3 regions of the Streptomyces sp. NPDC044061 genome follow, and region 2 is predicted to be linked to each of the others. Evidence: riboswitches for the same ligand, from Rfam matches in the RefSeq annotation. Region 2 holds a riboswitch; each other region holds the start of a gene.
What was found. Region 2 has a riboswitch for cyclic di-AMP ahead of AC07CM_RS23855 (transglycosylase family protein). Riboswitches for the same ligand answer to the same signal wherever they lie in the genome.
Positions count from the first base shown of each region.

Region 1: linked by a shared signal. The riboswitch ahead of AC07CM_RS07145 (M23 family metallopeptidase) and the one ahead of AC07CM_RS23855 (transglycosylase family protein) in region 2 are both predicted to bind cyclic di-AMP.
Region 3: linked by a shared signal. The riboswitch ahead of AC07CM_RS19985 (C40 family peptidase) and the one ahead of AC07CM_RS23855 (transglycosylase family protein) in region 2 are both predicted to bind cyclic di-AMP.

Region 1 is NZ_JBWKFL010000003.1:484,817-494,947, forward strand. It holds gene AC07CM_RS07125 (MarR family winged helix-turn-helix transcriptional regulator) at 1-95, opposite strand, end outside; gene AC07CM_RS07130 (dihydrofolate reductase family protein) at 164-1,297, shown strand; tRNA gene AC07CM_RS07135 (tRNA-Met) at 1,364-1,437, shown strand; gene AC07CM_RS07140 (PP2C family protein-serine/threonine phosphatase) at 1,615-2,808, shown strand; cyclic di-AMP (ydaO/yuaA leader) riboswitch at 3,044-3,210, shown strand; gene AC07CM_RS07145 (M23 family metallopeptidase) at 3,220-4,251, shown strand; gene AC07CM_RS07150 (aldo/keto reductase) at 4,405-5,352, shown strand; gene AC07CM_RS07155 (PrsW family intramembrane metalloprotease) at 5,381-6,685, opposite strand; gene trmB (tRNA (guanosine(46)-N7)-methyltransferase TrmB) at 6,755-7,597, opposite strand; gene lhgO (L-2-hydroxyglutarate oxidase) at 7,835-9,052, opposite strand; gene AC07CM_RS07170 (MFS transporter) at 9,106-10,131, opposite strand, start outside.
Region 2 is NZ_JBWKFL010000014.1:175,472-185,602, forward strand. It holds gene AC07CM_RS23840 (cytochrome P450 family protein) at 1-997, shown strand, start outside; gene AC07CM_RS23845 (DUF899 family protein) at 991-1,674, opposite strand; gene AC07CM_RS23850 (transglycosylase family protein) at 1,987-3,018, shown strand; cyclic di-AMP (ydaO/yuaA leader) riboswitch at 3,201-3,370, shown strand; gene AC07CM_RS23855 (transglycosylase family protein) at 3,375-4,055, shown strand; gene eno (phosphopyruvate hydratase) at 4,401-5,708, shown strand; gene AC07CM_RS23865 (FtsB family cell division protein) at 5,823-6,299, shown strand; partial or broken gene AC07CM_RS23870 (DUF501 domain-containing protein) at 6,329-6,730, shown strand; gene AC07CM_RS23875 (Ppx/GppA phosphatase family protein) at 6,935-7,891, shown strand; gene AC07CM_RS23880 (NAD(P)/FAD-dependent oxidoreductase) at 8,337-9,716, shown strand; gene AC07CM_RS23885 (hypothetical protein) at 9,828-10,131, opposite strand, start outside.
Region 3 is NZ_JBWKFL010000011.1:242,461-252,591, forward strand. It holds gene AC07CM_RS19950 (glycoside hydrolase family 15 protein) at 1-259, opposite strand, end outside; gene AC07CM_RS19955 (hypothetical protein) at 479-685, shown strand; gene AC07CM_RS19960 (ester cyclase) at 912-1,367, shown strand; gene sthA (Si-specific NAD(P)(+) transhydrogenase) at 1,425-2,831, shown strand; gene AC07CM_RS19970 (DUF5709 domain-containing protein) at 2,958-3,458, opposite strand; gene AC07CM_RS19975 (APC family permease) at 3,794-5,263, shown strand; gene AC07CM_RS19980 (hypothetical protein) at 5,275-6,234, shown strand; gene AC07CM_RS19985 (C40 family peptidase) at 6,265-7,443, opposite strand; cyclic di-AMP (ydaO/yuaA leader) riboswitch at 7,452-7,621, opposite strand; gene efeB (iron uptake transporter deferrochelatase/peroxidase subunit) at 7,858-9,129, opposite strand; gene efeU (iron uptake transporter permease EfeU) at 9,168-10,131, opposite strand, start outside.

The DNA of each region.
Region 1 (10,131 bases), on a different contig from region 2:
AGATTCCGGTCGATCGCGTCGTCCAGGAGCCTGGAGGCGGCGATGTACGCGCGCCAGGCGCGCTGCTCCTCGGGGGTGAGCCAGCGGGTCGTCATGCAGCCAGTGTAAGTTTGTTTCAAACTTGAACCAAGATCAGTCTTGGTCTCCGCGAGGGAGCGCGCCGATGCCGTACCCGTACGTCCTGCTGTCCGCCGCCGTCTCCCTCGACGGCTACCTGGACGACACCGGCCCCGACCGGCTCCTGCTGTCCGGCCCGGCCGACTTCGACCGGGTCGACGAGGTACGGGCCTCGGTCGACGCCATCCTGATCGGCGCCGGCACCATCCGCGCCGACAACCCGCGCCTGCTGGTGAACTCACCCGAGCGCCGCGCGGCCCGCGTGGCCGGGGGCAGGCCCGCGTACCCCCTGAAGGTCACCGTCACCGCCTCCGGGGGCCTCGACCCGGACGCGAACTTCTGGCACACCGGCGGCGAGAAGCTCGTGTACACGACGGACAAGGGCGCCGAACGGGCCTCCCGCACCCTCGGCCGGACCGCCGACGTCGTCCCCCTCGGCCCCGACCTCGACTGGCGGGCCCTGCTGGAGCATCTGCACGACGTGCGCGGTGTACGGCGCCTGATGGTCGAGGGCGGCGGAACCGTCCACACCCAGCTCCTGCTGCAGGGCCTCGCCGACGAACTCCAGCTGGTCCTCGCCCCGCTGTTCGTCGGCGACCCGGCGGCCCCGCGCCTGTTCGGCCCCGGGGCCTACCAGGGCGGGCGTCTCCGCCTCACCGACACCCGCCGGATCGAGGACGTCGTCCTCATGCGCTACGAGCCCACCGCCCCCGGCACCGGCGGGTTGCCCACCGCCGCCGACCGCCACTGGCTGCGCACCGCCTGCGAGCTGGCCGCCCTGTGCCCGCCCTCGCGGACCGCCTTCAGCGTCGGCGCGGTGGTGGTCGCCGCCGACGGCACGGAGCTGGCGCGCGGGTACTCCCGGGAGGGGGGCGACCCCGTGGTGCACGCGGAGGAGGCGGCCCTCGCCAAGCTCGACCCCACGGACCCGCGGCTGCCCGGCGCCACCGTCTACAGCAGCCTGGAGCCCTGCTCCCGCCGCGCCTCCCGCCCCGCCCCCTGCGCCGAGCTGATCCTGCGGGCGGGCGTACGCCGGGTGGTCACGGCCTGGCGGGAGCCGGACACCTTCGTGACGGCGGCCGACGGCGCCGGGGTACTGGCGGGCGCGGGCGTGGACGTCGTACTGCTGCCGGAGTACGAGGGTCCGGCGAAGGCGCCGAACGCCCATCTGCTGCCCTGAGCGGCACCTCACGGAAAACCCGTGTGCTTCGACCTCTGCGGATGGCGTACACTGGAGTCACAACGACGCGGGGTGGAGCAGCTCGGTAGCTCGCTGGGCTCATAACCCAGAGGTCGCAGGTTCAAATCCTGTCCCCGCTACTGAAGGCTCAGGGCCGGAATCCAGCAAAGGATTCCGGCCCTGAGTGTTTTTCCGCCGCGCCCACCTGACGTCGAGTGGCGTACGTCACAGTCAGTCATCCGCTCGGTCCACAGCGGTCGCCCGCCGTACCCGCTCCCGCCACGCTGGACGCAGGTCAAGGACACGGGAGACGAGCAGTGCGCCCTGGTGAGGTGGAGGAGAGCCCGTACGCCAGGGCCGACGGGCGGCTCCCCGGCGACCCCGTGCCCGGCCCCGGCCTCGGCCGGGACCCCGCGCCCCTCCTGCCGGAGAAGTGCCACGGCCACCGTCCGACGCCGCGCGGCCTGGCCCGCGCCCTGCCCGCGCTCCTGATCGCCGGCGGAATCCTGTACGACCTGCTCACCCCGCGCGACTTCACCGCCGTCCCGTTCTTCACGGCCGCCCCGCTGGTCGCCGCGCCCCTGTCCTCGCTGCGCACCACGGTGCTCACCGGCCTCGCCGCCCTGGCCGCGACCTTCGCCGTGCACGCCCGCTTCGGCACCGGCACGGACGTGAACCTGGTCACCGAGGTGGTCACCGTGGCCACCGTCGCCCTGCTGGCCGTCGCCATCAACCGCGTCGTCCGCCTCGGCGACCGGCGCCTCGCCTCCGCCCGGGAGATCGCCGAGGCCGCCCAGCGGGCCGTGCTGCCCGAGCCCGACGCGCGGCTCGCGGGCTTCGACATCGCGGCCCGGTACGAGGCGGCGCAGGCGGACGCCTTCATCGGCGGCGACCTGTACGCGGTGCAGGACAGCCCGTACGGCGTCCGGCTGGTCGTCGGGGACGTGCGCGGCAAGGGGATCGGCGCGGTCGCCGCCGTCGCCGTGGTGATCGGGGCGTTCCGGGAGGCCGCCGAGCAGGAGGCCACGCTGGAGGCGGTCGCCGAACGGCTGGAGCGCGCGCTGGCCCGCGAGGGCACCCGGCGGGGCGGGATCGACGCCTTCGAGGGCTTCACCACCGCCGTCCTCGCCGAACTCCCGCACGGCGACGGCGTCGTCCGGATCGTCAACCGCGGCCATCCCCCGCCGCTGCTGCTGCACGACGACGGCACCCTGCGGATCCTGACCGCGCACGAACCCGCGCTGCCGCTAGGCATGAGCGATCTGGGCCTGTGGCCCGACCGCGCGACCGAGTCCGGTTTCCCGAGCGGTGCCACCCTGCTGCTCTACACCGACGGCCTGTCCGAGGCCCGCGACGCCCACGGCCGCTTCTACGACCCCTGGCGCCGGCTCGTCGGACGCCGCTTCCCCGACCCGCGCGCTCTGCTCGTCCGCCTGGCCGCGGAGGTGCGACGGCACTCCGGGGGCGGGATGACGGACGACATGGCGCTGCTGGCCGTACGACGACCCTGACCAGTATCACCGACGGTGATCGGACGGAAGCCCTCCGCATAACATCTGAGACACCATCAAAACCGTTGTGACTCCTGAGTGTCGGCCAACTCGCCCGATTTCCGCCTCTCCTGGCACGTTACGTCCGTCCGGGAAAAGGTTAATGATCAAGCCGAACGGCTTGGAATCTGACAGGTGGGTCTATTAACGTTCGATAACGCAGCGCGGTCGTCCCAGCCGTCACAAGAGGCGGCTCCGTGCGCACGCGCCGAATCCCGTAAGGGAACCGGGGAACCACCACCTTGGGGTGAATCACGCGGATGCCGCTGTGAACCGCACTGGTCCACATCTGGTTTACGCGCGTAGGAGACCTTCCTGCTCCGAACCCGTCAGCTAACCCGGTAGGCGGAGGAAGGAAAGGAGTACGCCCGCGTGGCGTCCAACCGGCCTGCCCCAGAAGCCCCGTTCGTGCCGGCTCAGCGCGAGATCGACACCTTCGGTTACGGCGAGTACCGCACCGAAGAGGGCCCCTGGGAGGAGTGGAATCCCACCGAGGACTCCATCCGTCCCGTGCGCGGCCGGCACCGCGTCGCCAAGCAGCGCGGCGGCGGACTCGCCCGCAGCTCCACCGTCCTCGGCGTCGGCGTCATAGCCGCTGTCGGCGCGGGCGGCATGGCCAGCGCCAACACCGGCAAGCCGCCGGTGTCCATCTCCATGCCCGACCTGCCCTCCGTCGGCTCCCTGTTCGGCGACGGCTCCTCCGACGCCCCCAAGGCCACCACGGCCTCGCTCAGCACCGTCGGCACGGCCTCCGCCGACAGCGACGAGAGCGACGCGGGCGAGGCCCTGCGCAACCGGATCATGGCCCAGGCCGAGCAGCAGCAGAGCAAGGCCGAGAGCAAGGCCACCGCGGCCGCCGTCGCCGCCGCCGAGAAGCAGACCGCCGACGCGGCCGCCAAGGCGGAGAAGGAAGCCGCCGCCAAGGCCGCCGACGCCAAGGAGCAGGCGGAGGCCGCCGCCAAGAAGCAGGCCGAGGCGGAGCGCCTGGCCGAACTGGCCAAGCAGTACCAGCTGCCGGTCGTCTCGTACACGATCACCGGTACCTTCGGTCAGCCCGGCTCGATGTGGTCCTCCGGCTACCACACCGGTCTCGACTTCGCCGCCCCGACGGGCACGCTGATCAAGGCCGTCCACGGTGGCACCATCACCGAGGCGGGCTGGGCCGGTGCCTACGGCTACCGCACGATCCTCACCCTGGACGACGGCACCGAGCTGTGGTTCTGCCACCAGTCCTCGATCAACGTCTCCGTCGGCCAGAAGGTCGGCACCGGCGACGTCATCGGCCGGATCGGCGCCACCGGCAACGTCACCGGCCCGCACCTCCACCTGGAGGTCCACCCGAACGGCCAGGCCACGGGCATCGACCCGATGGCGTGGCTGCACGGCAAGGGCCTCACCCCCTGACCGGCCGCTGAGCCGGCCCCGCCCGGCCCCCTCGTCCAGTTCCCCGGCAGCCCTGACGGCACCCCCCGACGTCAGGGCTGCCGGTCGTGTGTTCACACACCGTTCGCGGGAATCCCGGAATGGGCGGTGCGGGAGTGACCGTTGAAAAGAAGCATGACTGCTTCTCTGCGCAAACTCGGCTCCTCCGACCTCGAGGTCTTCCCGCTCGCCCTCGGCGGCAACGTCTTCGGCTGGACCGCCGACGAGGAGAGCTCCTTCGCCGTCCTCGACGCCTACACGGCCGCCGGCGGCAACTTCGTCGACACCGCCGACTCCTACTCGGCGTGGATCGAGGGCAACAAGGGCGGCGAGTCGGAGACGATCATCGGCAAGTGGGTCAAGGCCCGCGGCAACCGTTCGGACGTCGTCATCGCGACCAAGGTCAGCCAGCACCCGGAGTACCCGGGCCTCACCGCGGCCAACATCAAGGCCGCGGCGGACGCCTCCCTGCGCCGTCTGGACACCGACTACATCGACCTCTACTACACCCACTTCGACAAGCCCGAAGTGCCGGTGGAGGAGATCATCGGCGCGCTGGACGAGCTGGTGAAGGCGGGCAAGGTCCGGCAGATCGCCGCCTCCAACATCAGCCCCGAGCGGCTGCGGGCCTCCCTCGAGTTCTCCGACCGCGAGGGCCTCGCCCGGTACGTCGCCCTCCAGCCCCACTACAACCTGGTCTCCCGCGACACCTACGAGGGCCCGCTGCAGGACCTCGCCGCCCGTGAGGGCCTGGCGGCCGTCCCGTACTTCGCCCTCGCCTCGGGCTTCCTGACCGGCAAGTACCGGCCCGGTACGAAGGTCGACAGCGCCCGTGCCGGCTCGGCCGCCAAGCACCTCGAGTCCGAGCGCGGCCGGCAGGTCCTCACGGCCCTGGACGAGATCGCCACCGCCCACGAGGCCCCGGTGGCCGGGGTCGCCCTCGCGTGGCTCGCCGCCCAGCCGACGGTGGCGGCCCCGATCGCCTCGGCCCGCACGGTGGAGCAGCTCCCGGCGCTGCTGGGGGTGGCCGAGCTGCGGCTGACGGACGAGGAGCTGAGGAAGCTGACGGAGGCGTCGGCCTGACGCCTCCTTCCAGCGCTGCCGTGCGGGTCTACGACCGGTACGGGTTGTACAGGGGATACGGGTTGTACGCGGGATTCGGCACGGCCGGGTGGCCGTACGGCGCCCAGGACCCCGGTGCGGGGGCGGCAGCCCGGGCCGCGTACTCCAGCGCCGGCCGGGCGACGTCCTTCCGCTTCCACAGTTCGGCCAGCAGCTCCCGCTCCCGTACGGCGAAGTCGGCTCCGGCCCGTCCCCGCCGTCCCCGGTGCCGCAGGAACGCGAGCGAGGTGGCGTAGGCCTCGTACTGCGCCACCGCCCGGGCCGCGGGCCGCCCCCCGAAGTGCCGGCGGGCGTGGTCCCGGGCCGTCCGCCGCGCCCGCATCGACCCGAGGACGAACGGCTCCGTAGGGCCCAGCCACCCGGCGTACACATACGCGGGCAGCTCCTCCCGCACGGTCCGCAGCTCCCGCTGCCTGGTCCAGATCGCCAGCCAGGTCAGCAGCCCGAAGGCAGGGAGCATGAAGGCGCCGTAGACGGCGAAGAACCCGAGCTCGCCGAAGGTCGAGGAGCCGTTCCAGAAGGCGTGCATGCTCATCGCGAGCAGCAGCCCGCCGAACGGGACCAGGATGCGCCGGGCGTGCTGCCGTTCGGCCGAGAGCGCGGCGACGCCGAAGCCGATGCCGGTGAGCACGGTGAACAGGGGGTGCGCGAACGGGGACATCACGATGCGCACGAAGAAGGTGGCGGCGGTGACGGAGGCGATGCCGCGACCGCCGGTGAGCTGGTCGGTTCCGAAGGCCGTGCCGAGGTAGAGGATGTTCTCGGTGAAGGCGAACCCGGTGGCGGTGATCCCCGCTATCACGACACCGTCGACGATCCCGGTGAAGTCCCTTCTGCGGAAGAGGAACACCAGGAGCACGGCCGCGGCCTTGGCGGACTCCTCCACCACGGGCGCGATCACGGTCGCGCCGAGGGTGTCGGCACTGGCCGGGTCGGCGGTCGCCGTGGCGATCCACTTCGTCGCGAAGCTGTTGGCGACGATCGCGATCAGTGCGGCCGCGCAGGCGCCCCAGGCGAACGCGAAGACCAGATTCCGCCAGGGGCCCGGCTCCACCCGGTCAAGCCAGCGGAAGGCGGCTATGAGCCAGGGCACGGGCAGGACGGCCAGCCCCAGCCCGACCAGGAAACCCTCGGTGCCGGTCTGCCTGCGCACCATCGCGAGGATGACCAGTCCGGACAGCGCCAGGAGCGTGATCAGCGCCCCGTAGCGCACCCACCGGCGCTGCCACCAGTGCGGGTGCGCTCCGCTTCCGGGGCCGGGTGAGTAGGTCGGGTACGGAGGACTGGTGGCCACGGCATCGACCCTAACGGTGACCGGACGAAGGGACTGGTGCTGCTGACGGAGCTGTTGGTCCTGACGTGGTTATGGGTTCTGATGCGGTACGCGATGAAAGAGCAGATCGTTCACCACATGTCCCTTGTCCAGTCCCTGGCCCTCGAAACGGGTCAGTGGCCGGAACCCGGGACGCGGCGCGAAACCGCCGTCGGCCTGGGTGTTCTCGAAGTCCGGATGTGCGGTCAGCACCTCGAGCATCTGTTCGGCGTACGGTTCCCAGTCGGTCGCGCAGTGCACGACCGCCCCCGGCTTCAGCCGGGTCGCGGCCAGCGTCAGGAACTCGGGCTGGATCAACCGCCGCTTGTGGTGCCGCTTCTTGGGCCAGGGGTCCGGGAAGTACACGCGCAGCCCGTCGAGCGAGTCGGGCCGGAGCATCTCCCTCAGCAGGATGATGGCGTCCCCGTTGCCCACCCGGACGTTGGACAGCCCGTTCTGGTCGGCGAGGTTGAGCAGGTTGCCCTGCCCCGGCGTGTGCACGTCCACGGCGAGGATGTTCGTTCCGGGGTCCCCGGCCGCCATCCGCGCGGTGGCCTCGCCCATGCCGAACCCGATCTCGAGCACGACGGGGTTGCCGTTCCCGAACAGCTCGCCCGGATCGATGACGCACTGCCCGTCGATGTCCAGACCCCATGTGGGCCACAGCCGCTGCAGCGCATCGGCCTGCCCCGCCGTCACCCGGCTCCGCCGCGGCTGGAAACTCCGGATCCGCCGCTCGAAGTGCGAGCCGGCGGGATCGGCCTTGGGCCCGTCCGGGAACCGGGGCTCCCCCTTGGCCCGGCTGTGCCGCACGGACACACCGGGAACATGCGAGGACACCGACCCGGCAGAACCGGCTCGCGAGACTTCGGAGGCATTCAACGACTCAGACACAGTGAACCCGATTTTACGGCGAGAGCCCTTCCTTGCTTGACGGGTGCCCGCTCGGCCGACCGCTCTGGTGCCTTCTCGGCCTACCGAGCAACCCCGGACGGTGCCTTCTGGGCCGACCGAGACGGGTGGTGGGTGGGCGCAGGCCGGGAGCCCCCTGGTACGGCGCCCCGAGTGCGGGGTACGTCACAGTGAGCCGAGCCGAGCCGAGCCGAGCCGAGCCGCAGAGCGCACCGCACCTCACAGCGAGCCGAGCATGGACAGGGCCCGTCGCCCCACCTCCCTGCCGATCGGCAAGGAAGCGGTGGCCGCAGGAGACGGCGCGTTCAGCACATGCACGGTCCGAGCCCCCTCCCGAATCAGGAAGTCGTCCACCAGCGTCCCGTCCCGCAGCACCGCCTGCGCCCGCACCCCGGCAGGGGCCCGCACCAGATCCCCCTCCTCGGCCGCCGGCAGCAACCTGCGCACCGCCTGGAGGAAGGCCCCCTTGGACACCGACCGCCGCAGCTCCCCCGCCCCGTACCGCCAGTGCCGCCGGGCGATCACCCACGACCCCGGCCACGCCACCGTCCCGCCCAGCTCCCGGGGCCGTACGACCCCCCAGCCGTATCCCTCCCGGGCCAGCGCCGGCACCGCGTTGGGCCCGATGTGGACACCTCCGTCGATCCCGCGCGTCAGATGCACCCCGAGGAACGGGAACGCCGGATCCGGTACCGGATACACCAGCCCCCGCACCAGCTCGGGCCGCGCCAGCTCGTAGTACTCACCTCGGAACGGCACGATCCGCACCCCGGGCTCGTCCCCGGTCAGCCGCGCCACCTCGTCGCAGTACAGCCCCGCGCAGTTCACCAGCACCCGCCCGCGCACGACGTCCCCGCCCGCCGTCAGCACGGCCACGCCCCGCTCCGGCCGCCGGTCCACCCGTACGACCCGCGCCCCGTACCGGATCTCCGCCCCCGAGCCTTGCGCCAGCTGCCGGGCGACGCCCACGAAGTCGCACACACCGGTCGTACCGACGTGTATCGCGGCCAGTCCCCGCACCTCCGGCTCGTACTCACCGATCTGCGCGCCGCCCAGCTCCCGTACCGGGATCCCGTTCTCCCGCCCGCGCTGCACGAGCGCGTGCAGCCGCGGCAGCTCCTCCCGCTCGGTGGCGACGATCAGCTTTCCGGTGACGGCGTGCGCGATGCCGTACTCGGCGCAGAACTTCACCATCTCGGCGGCGCCCCGCACCGCGTACCGCGCCTTGAGCGAGCCCGGCCGGTAGTAGATCCCGCTGTGGATCACCCCGCTGTTGCGCCCGGTCTGGTGCCGGGCCGGCCCTGGCTCCTTCTCCAGCACCGTCACCCGCGTACCCGGCGCGGCCCGCGTGATCGCATACGCCGTCGACAGCCCGACGATGCCGCCCCCGATCACCAGCACGTCGCAGTCGTACGCACCGTCCCGCACCTGCACCACCTCCCACCTCGATAGTGCACTGCGCCACTGACAGCGCCTTCAAACGCCGCGCCCTACGCCGGGGCCATCAACAGGGGCCGCGCCCGCTCCCGCAGCTCCACCACCCGCGGTTCGTCGCCGTAGGGCTCCAGCCGGTGCAGAAGATCCTTCACGTACTCGGTCGTCCGGGCGGAGGAGATCCGCCCGGCCACCTCCACGGCCCGCACCCCCTGCTCGCAGGCGGCGTCCAGATTCCCCGACTCCAGCTCGGCGACGGCCGAGACGACCAACCGCAGCCCGTGCGACCGCACGAACTCCTCCGTCGGCTTGGACAGGGCCTGCTCGGTGAACCTGCGCACCTGCCGTGGCGCCTTCAGATCCCGGTAGCACTCCGCCGCATCAGCGGCAAAACGGTCGTATCCATAGAAACCAAGCCAAGAAGGATCGTTGTCGCCCTCCCGTGACCGCTCGAGCCATCCCTCGGCGGCCTTCAGGGCCGCTCCCGCCGCCTGCGCGTCTCCCGCGCGCGCGTGTGCCCGCGCCTCGACCAGCCGGAAGAAGCTCATGGTCCGCGAGGTCGCCAGCCCGCGGTTGCGCTCCAGCGCGGCCTGCGCCAGATCGACGCCCTCGTCGCCGAAGCCCCGGTACGTCGCCTGCAGTGACATGGTGGCCAGGACATAGCCGCCGAGCGGTACGTCGGCCGCCGCGCGCGCGAGCCGCAGCGCCTGGATGTAGTACCGCTGTGCCGCCTCCTGCTGGCCGGTGTCGAAGGCCATCCAGCCCGCCAGCCTGGTGAGTTCGGCAGAGGCCCCGAACAGCGCCCGGCCGACCTCGTCGGAGTACGAGCCGAGCAGCAGCGGCGCCGCCTCCACCCTTAAGCACTCGGGCACCATGGACGAACGCCAGTCGCCGCCTCCGTATTTGGAGTCCCAGCGCCTGGCGTCCTCGGCGGCCTCCCGCAGCTTCTGCACATCGCTGTGGCCGACTTTGATCGGTGCGCCGGAGCCCTCGGCAGGGTTCGCCTCCCGCGCGACCGAGCTGTCGGCGGGGGTTATCAGCCAACGTGAGGCAGGCGTTGCGTATGCGCTCACTGCGAACGA
Region 2 (10,131 bases):
CATCGACCCGCCGGACCACACCCGCCTGCGCCGGCTGGTCAGCAAGGCGTTCACGCCCCGCAGGGTCGCCGAGTTCGCGCCCAGGGTGCAGGAGCTGACCGACCACCTCATCGACCGGTTCGCCGGGACCGGCTCGGCCGACCTCATCCACGACTTCGCCTTCCCGCTCCCCATCTACGCCATCTGTGACCTGCTCGGCGTCCCGCGCGAGGACCAGGACGACTTCCGGGACTGGGCCGGCATGATGATCCGGCACGGGGGAGGACCGCGCGGCGGGGTCGCGCGGTCCGTGAAGAAGATGCGCGGCTACCTCGCCGAACTCATCCACCGCAAGCGCGCGGAGCTGCCCGACACCCCGACGGCCGGTGAGGACCTGATCTCCGGTCTCATCCGGGCCTCCGACCACGGCGAGCACCTCACCGAGAACGAGGCCGCGGCCATGGCCTTCATCCTGCTGTTCGCCGGGTTCGAGACGACCGTCAACCTGATCGGCAACGGAACGTACGCCCTGCTCACGCACCCCGAGCAGCGCCACCGGCTGCAGGGCTCCCTGGCCCGCGGCGAACGCGGCCTCCTGGAGACCGGTGTCGAGGAACTCCTGCGCTACGACGGCCCGGTGGAACTGGCCACCTGGCGGTTCGCCACCCGGCCGCTCACCATCGGCGGACAGGACATCGCGGCCGGGGACCCGGTGCTCGTCGTCCTCGCCGCCGCCGACCGGGACCCGGAGCGGTTCGCCGACCCGGACGTGCTGGACCTGTCCCGGCGGGACAACCAGCACCTCGGGTACGGCCACGGCATCCACTACTGCCTCGGCGCCCCGCTCGCCCGTCTGGAGGGCCAGACCGCGCTCGCCACCCTTCTCACCCGCCTCCCCGACCTGCGGCTCGCGGCGGACCCGGCCGAGCTGCGCTGGCGCGGCGGCCTCATCATGCGCGGACTGCGCACGCTGCCAGTGGAGTTCACGCCGGTGGGCGGCGCCGCCGGTGGTCAGTAGTCCAGCGCCGCGAACCAGTCGCCACGGCCGCCCGGCGTCAGATCGAGGAGGTGCCAGACGGGGTTGAGCAGGTCGATGCCACGCTGGTCGATGTCCTCGGCCATGCGCGGGTGGGCGGAGTAGAAGTGGCGGACGGTGCCGTCGGCGTCCCGGGTGAAGACGGAGACGGTGGAGTCCTGCACGCCGTCCTCGTCCTCGCTGCCCAGGTCGTACTTGAAGGTGTTCTCCCCACAGCTCAGCAGGCGCAGCCGGGACCAGCCGCGGTCACGGGCGTGCCGGCGCAGGGCGGGCGGGTCCGCGGCCGCGGCGACGGCGAGGTCGGCGTTCCGGGCGAGGTGGCGGGCGACCCCGTTGAAGCCGTCGATCCACAGCGTGCACATCGGGCACGGGTCGGTCTGCCGCTTGCCGTACATCAGGTGGTAGACGATCAGCGGTCGGTCCGGGCCGGTGAACAGCTCGCTCAGGCAGACCTCGTGGACCGGGGTGTCGCCGGCGTCGAGGCCGGCGGGCCCTTCGAGGAAGACGTAGTCATCGACCCCGGGGCCCAGGGGAAGGGCCCGCCGCCGGACCGCGACCTCCTCGCGGTGCCGCATGAGGTCGATTTCGGCCCGGCGGAGTTCTTCACGGGCGGCGAGATAGTCCTCGGACTCGCCGGGCAGTCGGGTGTGCCGCAACATCGCTTCCTCCTGGCTGGGAACCCCCCTCAGGTCGTTTCGCGTCCATGGTTCCGGTTGCCCTTCGCGCCCGTCGGGAGACACCGCCGTGCCCTACGGGTGACAGCGCGAATGACCGTATAAGCGACAGCGAGGGACAAGCCGGAAGTAGTGCTGTCACAGGCAGAGATGACAAGCGTTCAACTCTGTGATCTTCACGTGATCTGTGCGGCATTAACTTGTGACAAGTGATCGTCTGCCGCTACGTTCACCCATCAGCGCGGCGTCGAGCCCCACCCGCCGCGCCGCTCCCGCTGTCGCACGAAAGGTTTCCGCATGCTCTCCGGGAACGGTCGTCACCGTCGCCCCCGTCAGGCTCCGGCTCTCCTCGTCGCGGCCGGAGTGACCGGCTCCGCCATCGCCATCCCGCTGCTCGGCGCCGCGAGCGCCAACGCGGCCGACGGAACCACGTGGGACAAGGTGGCCGAGTGCGAGAGCGGCGGCTCCTGGAGCGCCGACACGGGCAACGGCTACTACGGCGGTCTGCAGATATCCCAGGACGACTGGGACAAGTACGGCGGCGGTCAGTACGCGTTCAGCGCCGACCAGGCCAGCCGCTCGCAGCAGATCGCCGTCGCCGAGAAGATCCTCGCCGACCAGGGCACCACTCCCTGGGCCACCTGTGCCCTGCTGTCCGGTCTGACCTCCAACTCCGGCTCCGTGGACGTCGACACGGGCGTCGGCGGCTCCGGCAAGGGCAACTCCGGCAAGGACTCCTCGGACTCCGGTGACTCCTCCGGGTCCACGGATGCGTCCGGATCGGCCGGTACATCCGACTCGTCCGGCCTGCCGGATTCGTCGTCCTCGTCCGACTCCTCCTCGGATACGGCGACTACGCCCTCCCCCGGCGCGAGCAAGGACTCCGACTCCTCCGGCTCCGGCAAGAAGAACGAAGCCCCCAAGTCCGACAAATCCGCATCGCCGGACTCCGGGAGCGCGCAGGGGAGCGGGTCCGGTGTCACGGATCCCGCAACGGATGACTCGGACAATTCGTGGCAGACCGGCGGCTCTTGGAGTCTGGTCGACACCGGCTCCCTCAGCAGTGGCGGACGCCACCGCGGCGGCGGCGCGGACGAAAGCGTGACAAACGGTCAGAACGCCACTTCTTCGGGCCGGCACGCCTCCCGTGACGAGAGCACCTACACGGTCCGCGAGGGGGACACGCTCGCCTCCATCGCCGACTCCCTTGACGTCGACGGCGGATGGCACGCGCTCTACGCCCACAACAAGAAGGCCGTCGGCTCCGACCCGAACCACATCGCAGCCGGTCAGACCCTGGAAGTCGGTACCGAAACGGGCGATAAGTAGCGCGAGTTGACGCCCCGCTTCACGCCTAATGTCCGTTTTGGCGAAAGTGTGGGATGAGTCTCAGAAGCCCTGATCGTCTTTGAAATTCCGCCGAACGCATGTCTACGGTCGGGACCGCTCGTCACCACGAGCCCCGGCAGTCGCAACGCCGAATCCTGCCAGCGGTTGCCCGGGAACAGTCGTCGCGTCATGCGCCGCAGGCAGGAGCGGGGGACCCAAGGTAAGTGCCGGGCCCAGCAGTTGAGGCTGGATCCGGCTAGGGGTGAAGCCGTGCCTCCCCAGGGGGTGCGGCCGGGCAACTCAACCGGCCCGAACCCGACAGCTCACCTCGCAGGCGTCGGTGAGGGGATCGATCCATGCTGTTTTCCGGCAAGGGCAAGCACCGTCGTCCGTCCAAGGCCACCCGTGCCATCGCGCTCGCCGGTGTCACCGGCGCCGTCGTCGCCGCCCCGCTGATGGCGGCCGGCAGCGCCTCCGCCGCCACCTCCGCGGAGTGGGACAAGGTCGCCCAGTGCGAGTCCGGCGGCAACTGGTCCATCAACACCGGCAACGGCTACTACGGCGGTCTGCAGTTCTCCGCCTCCACCTGGGCCGCGTACGGCGGCACGCAGTACGCCGCCACCGCCGACAAGGCCACCAAGGCGCAGCAGATCCAGATCGCCGAGAAGGTCCTCGCCGCCCAGGGCAAGGGCGCCTGGCCGGTCTGCGGCACGGGCCTGTCCAGCACCCCCTACTCCGGTGGCTCCGCCTCCACGAGCGCGAGCGACAGCACCGCCACCCGCTCCACCGACCAGCAGGCCGCCACCCGCTCCACCACGCGCACGGCCCCGTCGGCGAGCAAGACCGTCACCACCCCGACCGGCAAGAAGGTCAAGAAGGGCGACGGCGAGTACAAGGTCGTCAAGGGCGACACCCTCAGCACCATCGCCGACAAGCACCACGTGCAGGGCGGCTGGAAGAAGCTGTTCGAGCTGAACAAGGACATCGTCCAGGACGCCGACCTCATCTACCCGGGCCAGCAGCTGCACCTGAAGTGACACCTGGTTCCCGCCCGGACCACAGCGCTCTCACATCACGGGCCCGCACACTGAGGGCCTCGTGAGGGTCGTCCCCCGTCCCCACGGGCTCCCCGCCCCGGCGCGTTTTCCCCCGAACGCGCCGGGGCGGGGTTCTTTGTTTCCCCGCTCTTCGCGCGGACCTCACCGACACCCCTCTTTGTTCCGCGCGTGAACAATGGGTACGGTCTCCCTGTCCGTCCTTGTCTCTCGCTGTCTTCCTCTGTCCACGGGACGGTCGGTCGGTGGCCGACGCCCCCGGGACGGTTAGGCTCTAGTCGCAAGGCACACCAGCCCCGCACAACCAGCGTCACATCCACGAAGGAGATGCTCGTGCCGTCCATCGACGTCGTCGTAGCCCGGGAAATCCTGGACTCCCGAGGCAACCCCACGGTCGAGGTCGAGGTCGGCCTCGACGACGGCAGCACGGGTCGTGCCGCCGTTCCGTCCGGCGCCTCCACCGGCGCCTTCGAGGCCATCGAGCTCCGCGACGGCGACCCCAACCGCTACCAGGGCAAGGGCGTCGAGAAGGCCGTCCTCGCCGTCATCGAGCAGATCGGCCCGGAGCTGGTCGGCTACGACGCCACCGAGCAGCGCCTGATCGACCAGGCCATGTTCGACCTGGACGCCACCGACAACAAGGGCTCCCTCGGCGCCAACGCCATCCTCGGCGTCTCCCTCGCCGTCGCGCACGCCGCCTCCGAGGCCAGCGACCTCCCCCTCTTCCGCTACCTGGGCGGCCCGAACGCGCACCTGCTGCCGGTGCCGATGATGAACATCCTGAACGGCGGCTCGCACGCCGACTCCAACGTGGACATCCAGGAGTTCATGATCGCCCCGATCGGCGCGGAGTCCTTCTCCGAGGCCCTGCGCTGGGGCACCGAGGTCTACCACACGCTGAAGAAGGTCCTGAAGAACAAGGGCCTGTCCACCGGCCTCGGCGACGAGGGCGGCTTCGCCCCGAACCTCGGCTCCAACCGTGAGGCCCTCGACCTCATCCTCGAGGCCGTCAAGGAGGCCGGCTACGCCCCCGGCCAGCAGATCGCCCTCGCGCTCGACGTGGCCGCCTCCGAGTTCTACAAGGACGGCAAGTACCTCTTCGAGGGCAAGGAGCGCTCCGCCGCCGAGATGACGGAGTACTACGAGGAGCTCGTGGCGGCCTACCCGCTCGTCTCCATCGAGGACCCGCTGTTCGAGGACGACTGGGCCGGCTGGAAGGTCATCACCGACCGTCTCGGCGACAAGGTCCAGCTGGTCGGCGACGACCTGTTCGTCACCAACCCCGAGCGCCTCGCCCGCGGCATCGAGGAGGGCACCGCCAACGCCCTGCTGGTGAAGGTGAACCAGATCGGTTCGCTGACCGAGACCCTGGACGCCGTCGAGCTGGCCCAGCGCAACGGCTTCAAGTGCATGATGTCCCACCGCTCCGGCGAGACCGAGGACGTCACCATCGCCGACCTCGCCGTCGCCACCAACTGCGGCCAGATCAAGACCGGCGCCCCGGCCCGCTCCGAGCGCGTCGCCAAGTACAACCAGCTGCTGCGCATCGAGGAGATCCTCGACGACGCGGCGGTCTACGCCGGCCGCAGCGCGTTCCCGCGCTTCCGCGGCAGCATCGAGGTCTCCAAGGGCTGACCTCCACCGGGCTAAGTCCTAGCCAGTCGTACGTACGTCCCCGCACCCGGTCCCGTACCGTGTCCGGGGACGTACGCACGTGTGAGGCAACCGGCAAGGGGAGGCGAGAGCCAGATGGCCGTGAAGGACCGGGACCGTTTCTCCACCGCGACCAGGCTGCGACTGCTCGGCGAGCAGACCGCGGCCCGGGTCTACCGTTCCCAGACCAAGCGGCAGGCCCGCCGCTCCCGGCTCACCGGCCGCGCCGCGCTGCTCGCGCTGGTGCTGTGCTCGCTGATCGTCGCCCTCGCCTATCCGATGCGGCAGTACGTCTCCCAGCGCGCCGAGATCGCCGACCAGCAGCGCCGGCAGGAGCAGGCCCGCAAGCGCGTCGAGCAGCTGCGCGACCTGAAGGCGCGCTGGCAGGACGACGCCTACGCCGAGCAGCAGATCCGGCGCCGGCTGCACTACGTGATGCCCGGGGAGACCGGGTACGTCGTGATCGACCCGGGCGCGGCCAAGCAGTCCCGCGCCGACCTCGGGGCCGCCCACCGGCCCTGGTACGCGAACGTCTGGGACGGGGTCGACAAGTCCGACGCCTCCGACCAGTGAACCGACAGAAAGCCACCCTGAAAGCAGTCATGGAAACGCCTCCGCCGCCCACTCCGCGCACCGAGCCCACCGACGCGGACGTCGAGGCCTTCAAGCAGCAGCTCGGCCGCCCGCCGCGGGGCCTGCGGGCCATCGCGCACCGCTGCCCCTGCGGTCAGCCGGACGTCGTGGAGACGGCGCCCCGCCTGCCCGACGGCACGCCCTTCCCGACGACGTACTACCTGACGTGCCCGCGCGCCGCCTCGGCGATCGGCACGCTGGAGGCGAACGGCGTCATGAAGGAGATGACCGAGCGGCTGGGCAAGGACCCCGAGCTGGCCGCCGCCTACCGGGCCGCGCACGAGGACTACATCCGGCGCCGGGACGAGATCGAGGTCCTGGAGGGCTTCCCGAGCGCGGGCGGCATGCCGGACCGGGTGAAGTGCCTGCACGTGCTGGTGGGCCACTCGCTGGCCGCGGGACCGGGCGTGAACCCCCTCGGCGACGAGGCGATCGCCATGTTGCCGGAGTGGTGGCGCAAGGGGCCCTGCGTGCAGCCGCTCGAGGCGCCCGACCCGGCGGACGAGCACCCCGGCGAGGAGGGCGCGATCCTCGACCCCACGGAGGTCCGCAGCGGTTTCTTCGCGACCAGGCCGATGGTCCCGCCCGGCTTCACCCGGGTCGCCGCCGTCGACTGCGGCACGAACTCCATCCGGCTGCTCGTCGCAGACGTCAACCCGGCCACGGGTGAACTCCTGGAGCTGGACCGGCGCATGACGATCGTGCGGCTCGGCCAGGACGTGGACCGCACCGGCCGGCTGGCCCCCGAGGCGCTGGAGCGGACCTTCACCGCGTGCCGCGAGTACGCCGGGGTGATCCGTGAACTCGGCGCCGGCAAGGTGCGGTTCGTCGCCACCTCCGCCTCCCGCGACGCCGAGAACCGGGACGACTTCGTGCGCGGGGTCGTGGACATCCTCGGTGTCGAGCCCGAGGTCATCAGCGGCGACCGGGAGGCCGAGTTCTCCTTCACGGGAGCGACCAGGGAACTCAAGGGCCGCGAGGACCTCGCCCGGCCCTACCTGGTCGTGGACATCGGCGGCGGCTCCACCGAGTTCGTCGTCGGCGACGACCACGTGCGGGCCGCGCGGTCGGTGAACGTCGGCTGTGTGCGGATGACCGAACGGCACCTGGTGCACGACGGCAAGGTGAGCGACCCGCCCACCGAGGAGCTGATCGCCGCCATGCGGGCGGACATCGAGGCCGCCCTGGACCTCGCCGAGGAGACCGTCCCGCTGCGCGAGGCGCGCACCCTGGTCGGCCTCGCCGGCTCGGTGACCACCGTGTCCGCGATCGCCCAGGACCTGCCCGAGTACGACTCCGCCCGCATCCACCACTCCCGCGTCTCCCGCGACCGCGTCCGGGAGATCACCGAGCGGCTGCTGCGCTCCACGCACGCCGAGCGTGCGGTGATCCGGTCCATGCATCCCGGCCGGGTCGACGTCATCGGCGCGGGCGCCCTCGTCCTGCTCGCGATCATGGAGCGGACCGGGGCCGAGGAGGTCGTCGTCAGCGAGCACGACATCCTCGACGGCATCGCGTGGTCGGTGGCGTAGCTCTCTTTTGTTACTGATCGGTAGTCATCGACTGAGCAGGTCGGATAACGTCTGAGCGGGACCGAGAGGCCCCTCGAGGGCCCCTCGGTGACGGTCGGTCCGGAAACTTCGTGAAGTTCTTCACAAGGAATTCCGCCTCGTGGAACCGTGAAACGGGGCCGATTGGCCCTTCCGGGAGCTCCGGGGCCGTTTGAACATGTTCAGACGGTAGGCGGGGGAGGGGCCTGGAAGGGGGTGCTCCACGGGTGTTGCGAGGTGCTCACAACCGCCCGGGTCGCCCAGAGAGGCAGCTCACGCGGCCTTGACAACGGGTCAGACCGCCCGCGGGTTCCCCGGCGCCACCATGACCTGCGTCACGCGGGTCGCGGAGTTTAGCACAGGCCCTGCCGGAGCTTGTGAAGGGGCGCACGAGCAGCCCTCCTTGGGCGGGTGGATACTCGATGGCATGAGCACCACGGAGCGTCCCAGGATCCTCGTAGTAGGCGGTGGGTACGTAGGCCTGTACGCAGCTCGGCGCATTCTCAAGAAGATGCGCTACGGAGAGGCGACCGTCACGGTCGTCGACCCCCGGTCGTACATGACCTACCAGCCCTTCCTCCCCGAAGCCGCCGCCGGCAACATCTCCCCTCGCCACGTCGTCGTCCCGCTGCGACGCGTGCTGCCGAAGGCGGAGGTCCTCACCGGCCGGGTCACCACCATCGACCAGGACCGCAAGGTCGCCACGATCGCCCCGCTGGTGGGCGAGGCGTACGAGCTGCCCTTCGACTACCTGGTCATCGCGATGGGCGCGGTCTCCCGCACCTTCCCGATCCCCGGCCTCGCCGAGCAGGGCATCGGCATGAAGGGCATCGAGGAGTCCATCGGCCTGCGCAACCACGTCCTCGAGCAGCTCGACAAGGCCGACTCCACGACCGACGAGGAGATCCGCCGCAAGGCGCTCACCTTCGTCTTCATCGGCGGTGGCTTCGCGGGTGCGGAGACCATCGGCGAGGTCGAGGACATGGCCCGGGACGCGGCCAGGTACTACAAGAACGTGTCCCGCGAGGACATGCGGTTCGTCCTCGTCGACGCCGCCGACAAGATCCTTCCCGAGGTCGGCCCGAAGCTCGGCCAGTACGGCAGGGAGCACCTGGAGAGCCGGGGCGTGGAGATCTACCTCTCCACCTCCATGGACTCCTGCGTCGACGGCCACGTCGTGCTGAAGAACGGCCTCGAGGTCGACTCCAACACGATCGTCTGGACCGCCGGCGTCAAGCCGAACCCGGCCCTCGCCCGCTTCGGCCTGCCCCTCGGCCCCCGCGGCCACGTCGACTGCGAGCCGACCCTCCAGGTCAAGGGCACGGACTACATCTGGGCCGCCGGCGACAACGCCCAGGTCCCGGACCTCGTCGGCCGCAAGGCGGGCAACGAGAACGCCTGGTGCCCGCCGAACGCCCAGCACGCGCTGCGTCAGGCCAAGGTCCTCGGCGACAACGTGATCTCCGGTCTGCGGGGCTTCCCGCAGAAGGAGTACGAGCACGCCAACAAGGGTGCGGTCGCCGGTCTCGGCCTGCACAAGGGCGTCGCGATGATCGTCATGGGCAAGGTGAAGATCAAGCTCAAGGGCCGCCTCGCCTGGTACATGCACCGTGGCTACCACGGCATGGCGATGCCGACCTTCAACCGCAAGATCCGCGTCTTCGCCGACTGGACCCTCGGCATGTTCCTCAAGCGCGAGGTCGTCTCCCTCGGCGCGATGGAGAACCCGCGCGAGGAGTTCTACGAGGCCGCCAAGCCCGCGCCGGTCGCCGCCGCGAAGACCGAGGAGAAGGCCAAGGCCTCCTGACCCCAGGTCCACCCCGGCCAACCCGAAGGGGCCGCCCGCCATCCGTGGTGCGGGCGGCCCCTTCGGGGTCTGCGCGGACTTCTTCGCCGTCGGCCGGACGGCCCGGGAGGATCAGGTGGACCGGGAGGCCCTGTCGGACTGTGCGGCGCTGTGGCCCGGCACCCGGACGCTGTCCAGGACCTGCTGGTGGTCCCTGTCCATGAGGGCCTGGTTCCCGCCGGTGGAGACGGTCATGACGACAATCATGTGCTCGCCGAGGTCGATGAGGCGGATGTGGCCCCGGGAGCCGTCGGCGGCTGTGAGATCGGCCGTGAGGTCGGGGTTGCCCTTGGTGGTGCCCGCCTGGACACCGGTGCTGCGCAGCACGTCGCGGGAGGACTTGGAGTCGCTGTTGTAGCCCTCCAGTACGCCCTTG
Region 3 (10,131 bases), on a different contig from region 2:
GCACGTTCGTGTCCGGGAAGTAGAACTGCTTGGTGCGCGCGGGCACGGCGGCCGCCAGCTCGAAGCGGCCCCCGCGCTCGGCGTCGAGGACGGCCGCGAAGACGCTGGGGTCGTCGAAGGACGGGCAGCAGTACCAGTCGATCGTGCCGTTGGTGCCGACCAGGGCGACACTGCGCAGGTCGCCGATGAGGCCGTGCTCGGCGATCGGCAGGTAACGGGGGCTCCCGGGCAACTCCTGCTGGAAGGGCATGTCGGCCATCGCTTGCGCCTCCCCGATGCGGTGCGCTGCTGTTTTTCGGCTTATGGGCGGATTTCCAGCTTACGGGCGAGTGCTTCGCGGCGCGGTGGGCAGGCGCTCCTCACCCGGCGCTCCGCCGCCCTCCGGATGCAGGGTCGGCGGAGGCGGGGAATCGTGAGAGTGTGCCCCGTTCGGCGGCACCGGCACGGATGCGGTCATCCGGACCGAGGAGGAGGCATCATGTCGACATCCACACCCGAAGGGTCCCGGTCGTCCGACGACCACTGCACCCCGGACGCCCTGCTCCACTCAGCTCCCTCGAGGGATCTCACCCCGGAGGACTTGGTGATGGCGACGGGCAGGGACGTCACCCCGGCGAACCTCGACTGGGCGCGCCGCAAGCTGGAGACCGAGGGACTGGCGGCCATCGAGAAGCTGCTGCCCTAGGGCGTTCCGGGAGGCATCGGTACACCAACGGGGAGGCGCCGGGCAGGGGTGTGCGCCGGGCACACGGGGGGCGCACCCGCCCGGCGCCCTTGCCTGCCCGCCTCCGGTCGCCGGGGGCGTGGCGTCCCTCATGTCACATCCTGGTGAGCTGTCTCGTCCTGGTTGTAGCCGCCTGCGACGGCGGCGCAGTCCTCTTCAGCAGCGACCCGGCCCCAGGAGGCACCAGATGTCGGCAACCCGGGAATCAACCCAGGAAGAGCGCAACAAAGCCACGTTCATCCGGTTCCACGACGCCGTGAACACCGGCGACGCCGAACTCATCTCCAAGACGATCGACGAGGTCGCCGAGCCGGACCTGCTGTTCCACGCTCCGGTGCCCATGGGCGCGACGGGGGTGCAGGCACTCAAGCAGGTGTGGACGGTGCTTCTGCGGGCGTTCCCCGACATTCGCGTCACCGTCGAGGACGTGATCGCCGAGGGGGACAAGGTCGTCTTCCGGAACACGGTCACCGGGACCCACCGGGGCGAGTACCGGGGCCTGCCGCCGACCGGCACCTCCGTCACGTACGACGAGATCTTCGTCGTGCGCTTCGCGGACGGCCGCATCGCCGAGATCTGGGGAGTGGTCGACGTCTTCTCACAGCTGCGACAGCTCGGCGTGATCCCCGCGGGGCCGTCCTGACGCCCCGACTGTCACGGGCCTTCCGTACGGCACCCGGCGGCTGTCAGACTCCGGAAGGTGCCCGACTTCGACATGCTCGTCATCGGATCCGGACCCGGCGGGCAGAAGGCCGCCATCGCCGCGGCCAAGCTCGGCCGCCGGGTCGCCGTCGTCGACCGCCCCGACATGCTCGGCGGGGTCTCCCTGCACACCGGCACCATCCCCTCCAAGACCCTGCGCGAGGCCGTGCTGTACCTGACCGGTCTCACCCAGCGCGATCTGTACGGGCAGAGCTACCGGCTGAAGGAGGACATCACCGTCGCCGACCTGACCGCGCGCACCCGGCACGTGGTCGGCCGTGAGGTGGACGTCGTCCGCAGCCAGCTGTCCCGCAACCACGTGTCCGTGTACTCGGGCACGGGCCGGTTCGCCGACCCGCACACCGTCGCCCTGCGCGACGAGGGCACCGGTCAGGAGAGGCGGCTGAGCGCCGAGCACATCGTCATCGCCACCGGAACCCGGCCGGCCCGTCCGGGAACCGTGGAGTTCGACGGGCGCACCATCATGGACTCGGACAACGTGCTCTCGCTGGAGCGGGTGCCGCGTTCGATGGTGATCGTGGGCGCCGGGGTGATCGGCATGGAGTACGCCTCCATGTTCGCCGCGCTGGGCAGCAAGGTGACGGTCGTGGAGAAGCGGCCCGGGATGCTGGACCTGTGCGACGTCGAGGTCGTGGAGTCGCTCAAGTACCACCTGCGGGACCTCGCCGTCACCTTCCGGTTCGGGGAGACCGTCGCGGCCGTCGAACGCCACGCCCGGGGCACGCTGACCGTGCTGGAGAGCGGCAAGAAGATCCCCGCCGACACGGTGATGTACTCGGCGGGCCGCCAGGGGCTGACCGCCGGCCTCGATCTGGCCAGGGCGGGCCTGGCCGCCGACGCCCGGGGCCGGATCCGGGTGGACGAGCGCTACCGCACCGAGGTGCCGCACATCTACGCCGTCGGCGACGTCATAGGCTTCCCGGCCCTCGCGGCGACCTCCATGGAGCAGGGCCGGGCGGCGGCGTACCACGCGTGCGGGGAGCCGGTCGGGCGGATGCACCAGCTCCAGCCGATCGGCATCTACACCATCCCGGAGATCAGTTTCGTCGGCCGGACCGAGGACCAACTGACGGACGACTGCGTGCCGTTCGAGGTGGGCGTGGCCCGGTACCGGGAGCTGGCCCGGGGTCAGATCATCGGGGACTCGCACGGCATGCTGAAGCTGCTGGTCTCCCCGGTGGACCGCACCCTGCTCGGCGTGCACTGCTTCGGCTCGGGCGCCACCGAGCTGATCCACATCGGGCAGTCCGTGATGGGCTGCGGCGGCACGGTCGACTATCTGGTCGACGCGGTGTTCAACTACCCGACGCTGGCGGAGTCGTACAAGGTGGCGGCGCTGGACGCGACGAATCGGCTGCGCCAGCTGGACCGGCTTGGTGAGTGACGTCGCTGCCGGGGCGCGCCTGAGCGCCGTAGGGGTCCCCCGGGACGGCGGGTGCGGGCCCGGGACGGCCGGTCGCGCAGTTCCCCGCGCCCCTGAGTGGGACCGCCTCGGTCGGCCCGACGCCACTCACCGTTCGTCCGGGTCCGGTAGTTCCCTCTCGTTCGGTATCACGTGGATCGCGGCCTCCTCCGCCCCCGCCGCTCCCCCGTCGATGCCGACGTCGGTGGCGATCTCCTCCTTCGTGGTGTCGGTGTGGGCGCCCTCGTCCGGAGCGACCAGGCGGCCCGCGCGGTCCTCGCCCGCCTCGGGGTCGACCGGTTCGCCGTCGCCGCCGGGGAGGTCGCCGATCTCGTCGCCGGGTGGCGCGACGACGTCCGGGACCTCCTGGCCCAGCCGCTGGTCGAGGGTCTCCCCCTCGTGCTGTTCGGCCGCGGTGGTGCCGTGCTTGGTGACGCCCAGGGGCCGCTCCGGCGGGGAGTAGCCCTCGTCCAGGACGTCGTCGTAGCCGCGCTCGTCCACGGCGTCCTGCAGATCCAGGGGAGCTGCGTCCGCCTGCTCCTCGTTGGTTCCTGTGGGCTGGTAGGCGTCGTCCGCCATCGGGGTCTGCCCGGCCTGCTGATCGCTCATCGCCGCCTCCTTCTCGACGCGCGCTCGGTCCCGGTCCGCGTTTCCCGTGGGCCGCATCCCTAACCCGCCCGCATCCGAACAGGTCAGCACTGGTTACCGGTTGGTCATCTTGAAAGGTCAACAGGTGCCGCTATCATCACACCCACACACCGTGACCGTCCGCCGACGCTCGGCAGCACGGTGCCCACCACAACCCCGTGCACCACTCTTTCTCTCCTGGCCGGCAGCTGACCCGAGGCCATCCCTCTTCCGGGTCCGAGGCGGGTCGCACCCCCCACCCGTACGCGTCGGGCCAGGCGCCCGTGCGCCGTGCACGACCGGAAAGTGGCACGACCATGAGCAACAACAGGGGCAGAGGGCTGCAGGCCAATGTCCTCGGTACGTTCGACACCGTGGTGATGGCGGTCGCCGGCAGCGCACCGGCGTACTCGCTCGCCGCGACCACCGCCGTCCTCGTCGGCGCGGTGGGAATGGCCAGCCCGGCCGCCCTGCTGTACTGCGCGATACCCATGCTGGGCATAGCCCTGGCGTTCAGCTACCTCAGCCGGATCGACGTCAACGCGGGTGCCAGCTACTCCTGGGTGGGCCGTACCCTCCACCCGTTCCTGGGCTTCATCAGCGGCTGGGCGCTGGTGATCTCGGCGACCATCTTCATGGTGGCCGGTTCGCTGCCCGCCGGTTCGATGACGCTCGCGCTCTTCGACGACAAGCTGGCGGAGAACACGGCGCTGTCCACGGCGGTCGGCTCGGTGTGGTTCCTCGTGATGCTCGCGGTGGTGCTCGGCGGCGCCAGGCTCACCGTCCGCGCCCAGTTGCTGATGTCCGGTGTGGAGCTGGGCATCCTGGCGCTGTTCGCGGTGCTCGCCGTCTTCCACTCGCACAACGCCCGGGCCTTCGACTGGTCGTGGCTGGGTTTCTCCCACTTCGACGGCGTGAGCGGGTTCGCCTCCGGCGCGCTCCTCGCCGCGTTCTACTACTGGGGCTGGGACGTCACCAGCAACCTCAGCGAGGAGACCCGCAACAGCCGTCGTACGACGGGGCTCGCCGGTCTGATCGGGGTCGGCATCGTCTTCCTGCTGTTCGAGGTGTTCACCGTCGCGGTGAACGTCATCCTGACGTCGAAGCAGATCCAGGAGAACGACGCCAACGTGCTCGCGGTGCTGGGCGAGGAGATCTGGCCCGGCTGGGGCGGCAAGCTGCTCATCGTGTCGGTGATGCTGTCCACCATCGCCACGCTGGAGACCACGCTCATCCAGGTCACGCGTTCGCTGTTCGCGATGGGCCGGGACCGTACGATGCCCGCCGCGCTGGGCCGGGTGCACCGCACGTGGAACACGCCCTGGGTGGCGATCGTGGTGGTCGGCGCGGTGGCGCTGGCGATGTTCATCGCCTCCAACGCCCTCGGTTCGGTGGGCGAGATCCTCTCCGACGCGATCTCGGCGATCGGCCTGCAGATCGCCGTCTACTACGGCCTGGCCGGCCTCGCGGTGGTCGTCGCCTACCGCAAGATGCTGCTGAAGTCGGCGGCCGACTTCGTCCTCGGCGGGCTGTGGCCGCTGTTCGGCGCCCTGTTCATGTTCTGGATCTTCGTCGAGTCGCTGGGCGAGCTGAGCGGCGCCGCCATCGCGATCGGCATCGGCGGACTCGCCGCGGGACTGCTCCCGATGCTCTGGTACTGGCGGCAGGGAAGCGACTACTACCGGCCCGCGAAGCTGGACGCGACGCGCACCGTGGAGGCGGAGTACGTTCCCGACGGCGCGGGTACGCCGTCCCGGTCGCACGAGGGTCTCCCCACCGACTTCTGAGGGAGAACCCGATGGCACGAGACCGTTTCACGCCCGACTTCGACCCCGACTGCGGGGACGCGTCGCTCACCTCCGCCCGGCAGGACATCGTCATCGGCCGCTGGCAGGGGCTCAGGGACCTGCTGTGGGTGACCGGCGAGGACTGGACGCTGCGCGGGCACCGGGTGCGGCTGCTGGCCCAGGCCTGCGCGGGCAGTTCCACGGTGGAGTCGTGGCTGGCCGCCGAGCCCGGCAACGCGGACGCGCAGGTGCTGCGCGCGGCGACGGAGACGGCCCGGGCGTTCCACCTGGCCATCACGGCGGGGCGGGGCGTGCCGATCGACCGGGACCGCGTCGACAGCGCGGTCCTGGCCTGTCTGCACGCCACCGAGGCCTGCCCCGAGGATCCCACGCCGTGGGTGTCGCTGATCTCGGTCGCCCGGCTGTATCCGACGGGCGTACGGCGCCGCGAACTGGGGCGCTGGTGGGACGAGTTGTACCGGCGGGACCCGTACAACACGGAGGGCCATCTGCAGGTGCTGCACTACTACTCGGCCCGCTGGCACGGCACGCACGGCCTGATGTACGACTTCGCCCGGGACGCGGCCGGAGTGGCGCCGCCCGGCTGCCCGCTGCCGGTGCTGGTGCAGTACGCCCGGGTGGAGGAGTACCGCTACGCCCTCGACGGCGCGCACGGGCAGCGCGGTGCGATGAGCCTCGGCCCGCACTGGGACCACGACGGAGCGGTCAACGACGTGCGGCGCACCTGGGAGCGGTGGGTGCGGGCCCGCCCGGACAGCGATGTGCCCCCCACCGAGCTGCGGGACCTCAACCACCTGGCGCACGCGGCCTGTCTGGCCGGCACGCCGGACGTCGCGGCGGCCGTACTGCGCCTGCTGGGCCGCCGTGCCACCCGGACCCCCTGGTCGTACACGGGTGATCCGACCCGGCAGCTGATCAAGTGGCGGGAGGACCTGGGGGTACGCGGGTGACGGCGGCCGGCCTCTCGCAGGCCCCGGACGTCAGGACGGGCGCACCACGCTGTGGATGATCGACTCGCCGCCGTAGTAGATGGATTCCTCGCGGACGTAGGCACCGGGCTTCGGGGCGTGGATCATCATGCCGTTGCCGATGTAGATGCCGACGTGGCTGATGTCGTCGTAGAAGAAGACGAGGTCGCCGGGCTGGGCGTCGGCCAGGGACACCGTGGTGCCGGCGGTCACCTGGTCGTAGGTGGTGCGCGGCAGGGTGACGCCGGCGGCCTTCCACGCGGCCTGGGTGAGCCCGGAACAGTCGTAGGAACCGGGCCCGGTCGCACCCCAGACGTACGGCTTGCCGATCTGCGCACGGGCGAAGGCGAGCGCCTCGGCGGCCTTGGCGGCGTTCGTGGAGCCCGACGTCGAGGTCGAGGTCCCCGAACCCGAGGACGAGCCGGAGCCGGAGGTCGAGGTCGAGCCGGAGGACGCGCTCTGCTCCTTCGCGGCCTGCGCGGCCGCGGCCTGCTTCTTGGCGAGCTCCGCCGCCTTCCTCGCCGCCTCCTGCTGCTTCTGCTTCTCGATCGCCGCGAGGCGTGCCTTCTCCTGCGCCGTCAGCGTGGAGAGCAACTTCCGTGCGGTGGACAGCTTTTCCTGGACGGTGGACTTGGCCGTCCTGAGGTCGTTCTGCGACTGCGTGAGCGTCTCGAGGCTCTTGACGGCCTTCCGCCGCGTCTTCAGAGTCGCGGCCTGTGCGGTGACGTAGTCGTCGACCGCGCCCTTCTGGCGTGAGGTCAGCCGGTTCATCAGCTGCGTCTGGTCGAAGTAGTCCTGCGGGGAGTCCGAGAGCAGGAAGGTCGCGGTGCCGGGGGTGGCGGCCCCGGTCCGGTACTGTGCCGCGGCGAACGAACCCAGTTCCTCACGCGCCTTGTTGAGCTTGGCCGTGCGCTCGGCCACGTCGTCGAGCAGGGTGTCGACGTGCGTGCGCTCCTGCGCGGCCTTCTCCTTGGCCGCGTCGTACTTCTCGGTCGCGGACTCGGCCTGACGGTACAGGTCGTCGACCTTCTTCTGAACCTCCTCGAGGCTCGGCCTGCCGTCGGCGGAGGGGGTGGCGTTGGCGGTCTGGGACAGCAGCGCCACGGAGGTGAGGGCGGCAGTGGCGAGGACGGGGGTGCGTATGCCTGCCACACGGGCACCCGTGGGGCGCGACTTGCGGTGCGACGCCAAGGTAGGCGACTCCTTCCATGTTCCGCCTACCGAGTTAGCTGTCGGGTTCGGGCGGGTGGTTCGGAAGGGTTGCCCTACGGCCCGTTCCCGGGAAGGGAGTCGGGCCGATTCACCCCAAGGTCGGTGGGTCCCCGGCTCCGGCTGCCCGCAGGCGGACCGGACTCGGCGGAGGCCGCACGGCCCGGCGACGTTCGCCGGTGGTTGTCGGACGACCTGGCCGGAACGCTAGCCAAGTCGTGGGGCCGCTGTGAAGGTTGGTGGGCGATATGCCCGATACATTTTCGTGACCTTTGCTCAGCTCCGTCGCAGGGTGCGATCGATCTGCCGTGACGTGGTGCGCTTTGTCCCGACTTCCGACGTCGGGCTGGGAGGAACGGAGCGGGACCGGGAGCGGTGCGGAGCCGGCGGCGGCCGTCAGGCGGACAGCAGGCCCCTGCCGAGCCAGTCCTTCGCGTCCCGCACGCCGGGCAGGGCGAAGAAGTAGCCGCCGCCCGTCGGGGAGATGTAGTCGACCAGGGGCTCGTCGATCAGCCGGGTCTGCACGGCCTCGAACTGGCGCCTGACGTCCTGCTGGTAGCAGCAGAAGACCAGGCCCATGTCGAGGTTGCCGACCTTGTCCACGCCCCGGTCGTAGTTGTAGCCCCGGCGCAGGATGCGGGAGCTGTCGGTCCTCGTGGTGCGCGGGTTGGCCAGGCGGATGTGGGCGTCGCGTGGGATCGCGGTGCCGTGCGGGTCCCTGGCGTAATCGGGAAGGTCCGTCTCCTTGGTGCCGTCGAGGGGGGCGCCGGTGTCCTTGCGGCGGCCGAACATCTTCTCCTGCTCGGTCAGCGACACCCGGTCCCAGAACTCCACGAGCATCCGGATGATCCGGATCACCTGGTAGCTGCCGCCCGTGGCCCAGGCGGGCTCGCCCTGTCCGTCGCCGACCCAGATGAGCTTGTTCGTCTCACGGGCCGAGCCGACGTCGGGGTTGGCGATGCCGTCCTTGAAGCCGAGCAGGTTCCGCTGGGCGCCGGTGGGGCGCGGGGCGCTCTGGAAGCCGTCGATGCGCCACTTGATCTGCATGGCGCCCCGGCTGTGCCGGGCTATGTCGCGCAGGGCGTGCAGCACGGTGTCCTGGCTGCCCGCGCAGAGTTGCAGGGAGAGGTCGCCGTGGCACTCGGCGGCGTCCAGGTCGTCGTTCGGGAAGGTCCGCATCGGGGTGAGCCGGGCGGGCCTGGCACTGGCGAGGCCGTAGCGGTCGTCGAAGAGGGACGCGCCGACGCCGACGGTGACGGTCAGCGAGTCCGGGGGGACCTCGGGGCCGAGGATGCCGTTGTCGGAGGGCGGCGCGCCGACGCCGAGGTCGGTGGGGGCGCCGCCGGAGGTGAGGAAGCGGGCCCGTTCGGTAATGGTGCGCAGCAGGTCGGTGAGGCCCTTGCGGTCGTCGGCGACGACGTCGAGGGAGACGAAGGTCGCGGCGGCCGGGGCGGGGGTGATGATCCCGGCCTGGTGGGCGCCGTGGAAGGCGACCTTCGCGCCGCTGTCCGTGCCCGTGTCCTGCGCCCGTGCGGTGCCCCCGCTCTCGCCGAGCGCGAAGCCGCCGCCGGCCAGCACCGCGCCCGCGGCCGACGCGCCCAGCGCGGTTCGCACGAAGGAGCGGCGGGCGGGGCCGACGGGGCAGGCCGGCGTCTCGGCAGTGGACATCGAAGGGTTCCCTTCCAGGTGCGGGTGCTCGGTGCTCATCAGGCGGACTTGCGGATCTCGAGGAGGTCCGGGACCGGGGCGAGGTCTTCCAGCAGCTGTCCGGTGGCGCCGTTGACGCGCTGCCGCTCGGCGGTGCCGAGCCGGTCGACGGGGGTCCAGCGGCCACCGTCGTGGGCCGCGTCCAGGAGCTTCTGGAGCCGGGCGATGTCCGCGTCGACCGTCGGGAGCAGCTGGGGTGCGCGGCTGGTCAGCAGCGGCTTCAGGACGGTGAGCAGCTCGCGGGTGCCGGCGAGGTTGGCGTCGGCGGTGGCGAGGGTGGTCCCGCTGCCCTGGTCGGTATCGCCGGTCAGCTCGAACTGGAGGGTGTTCTCCAGGATCTCGTGGGCCCGCAGCGGCAGGTCGCCCGGGTCGAACTCCTGGCCGGGGAAGGCCTTGCGCAGACCCGCGGCCGCGTCGGCGAGCTGCCGGGCGGGCTCCCGCAGGTCCTTGGCCGGCTCGCCGTGCCACAGGCCGTGCTCGAGGCGCAGAAACCCGGTGAAGTCCTTGTCCCGGACGCCGTCGGCCAGCCCGTCGGGCCGTCCGTCGATCTTCTGGTCGAAGTCCTCGAAGGTGCCGTAGGCGGCGCCGAGGGAGGCGTAGGTGCGGTGGGCGGTCAGCCAGTCCGTGCGGGCCCTGTCGAGGTGGCCGCCCGCGATGTCGTCGTCGAGGGTCCGGGTCTGGGTGACGAGCGTGCCCAGGCCCTGCTCGACGTACGTCCGGTACGCCTTCAGGGGTGCGGCGAGATCCTGTTCCGAGACCGGGACGACCGGCTTGCCCGCTGCCCCGCCGCCGACCCGCACCGCCCTGGAGGTGACGGCCCTGCCGCCGGTCGGGACGCAGCGCCAGGCGTAGCTGCCGCCCGCGACGGTGGCGACCAGGTCACGGGTGGTGCCGGGCGCCAGGCCCTCGATCTCGCCGTAGACCGCGCCGGTCGACGGGTCGATCAGGTACACCTCGGAGGTC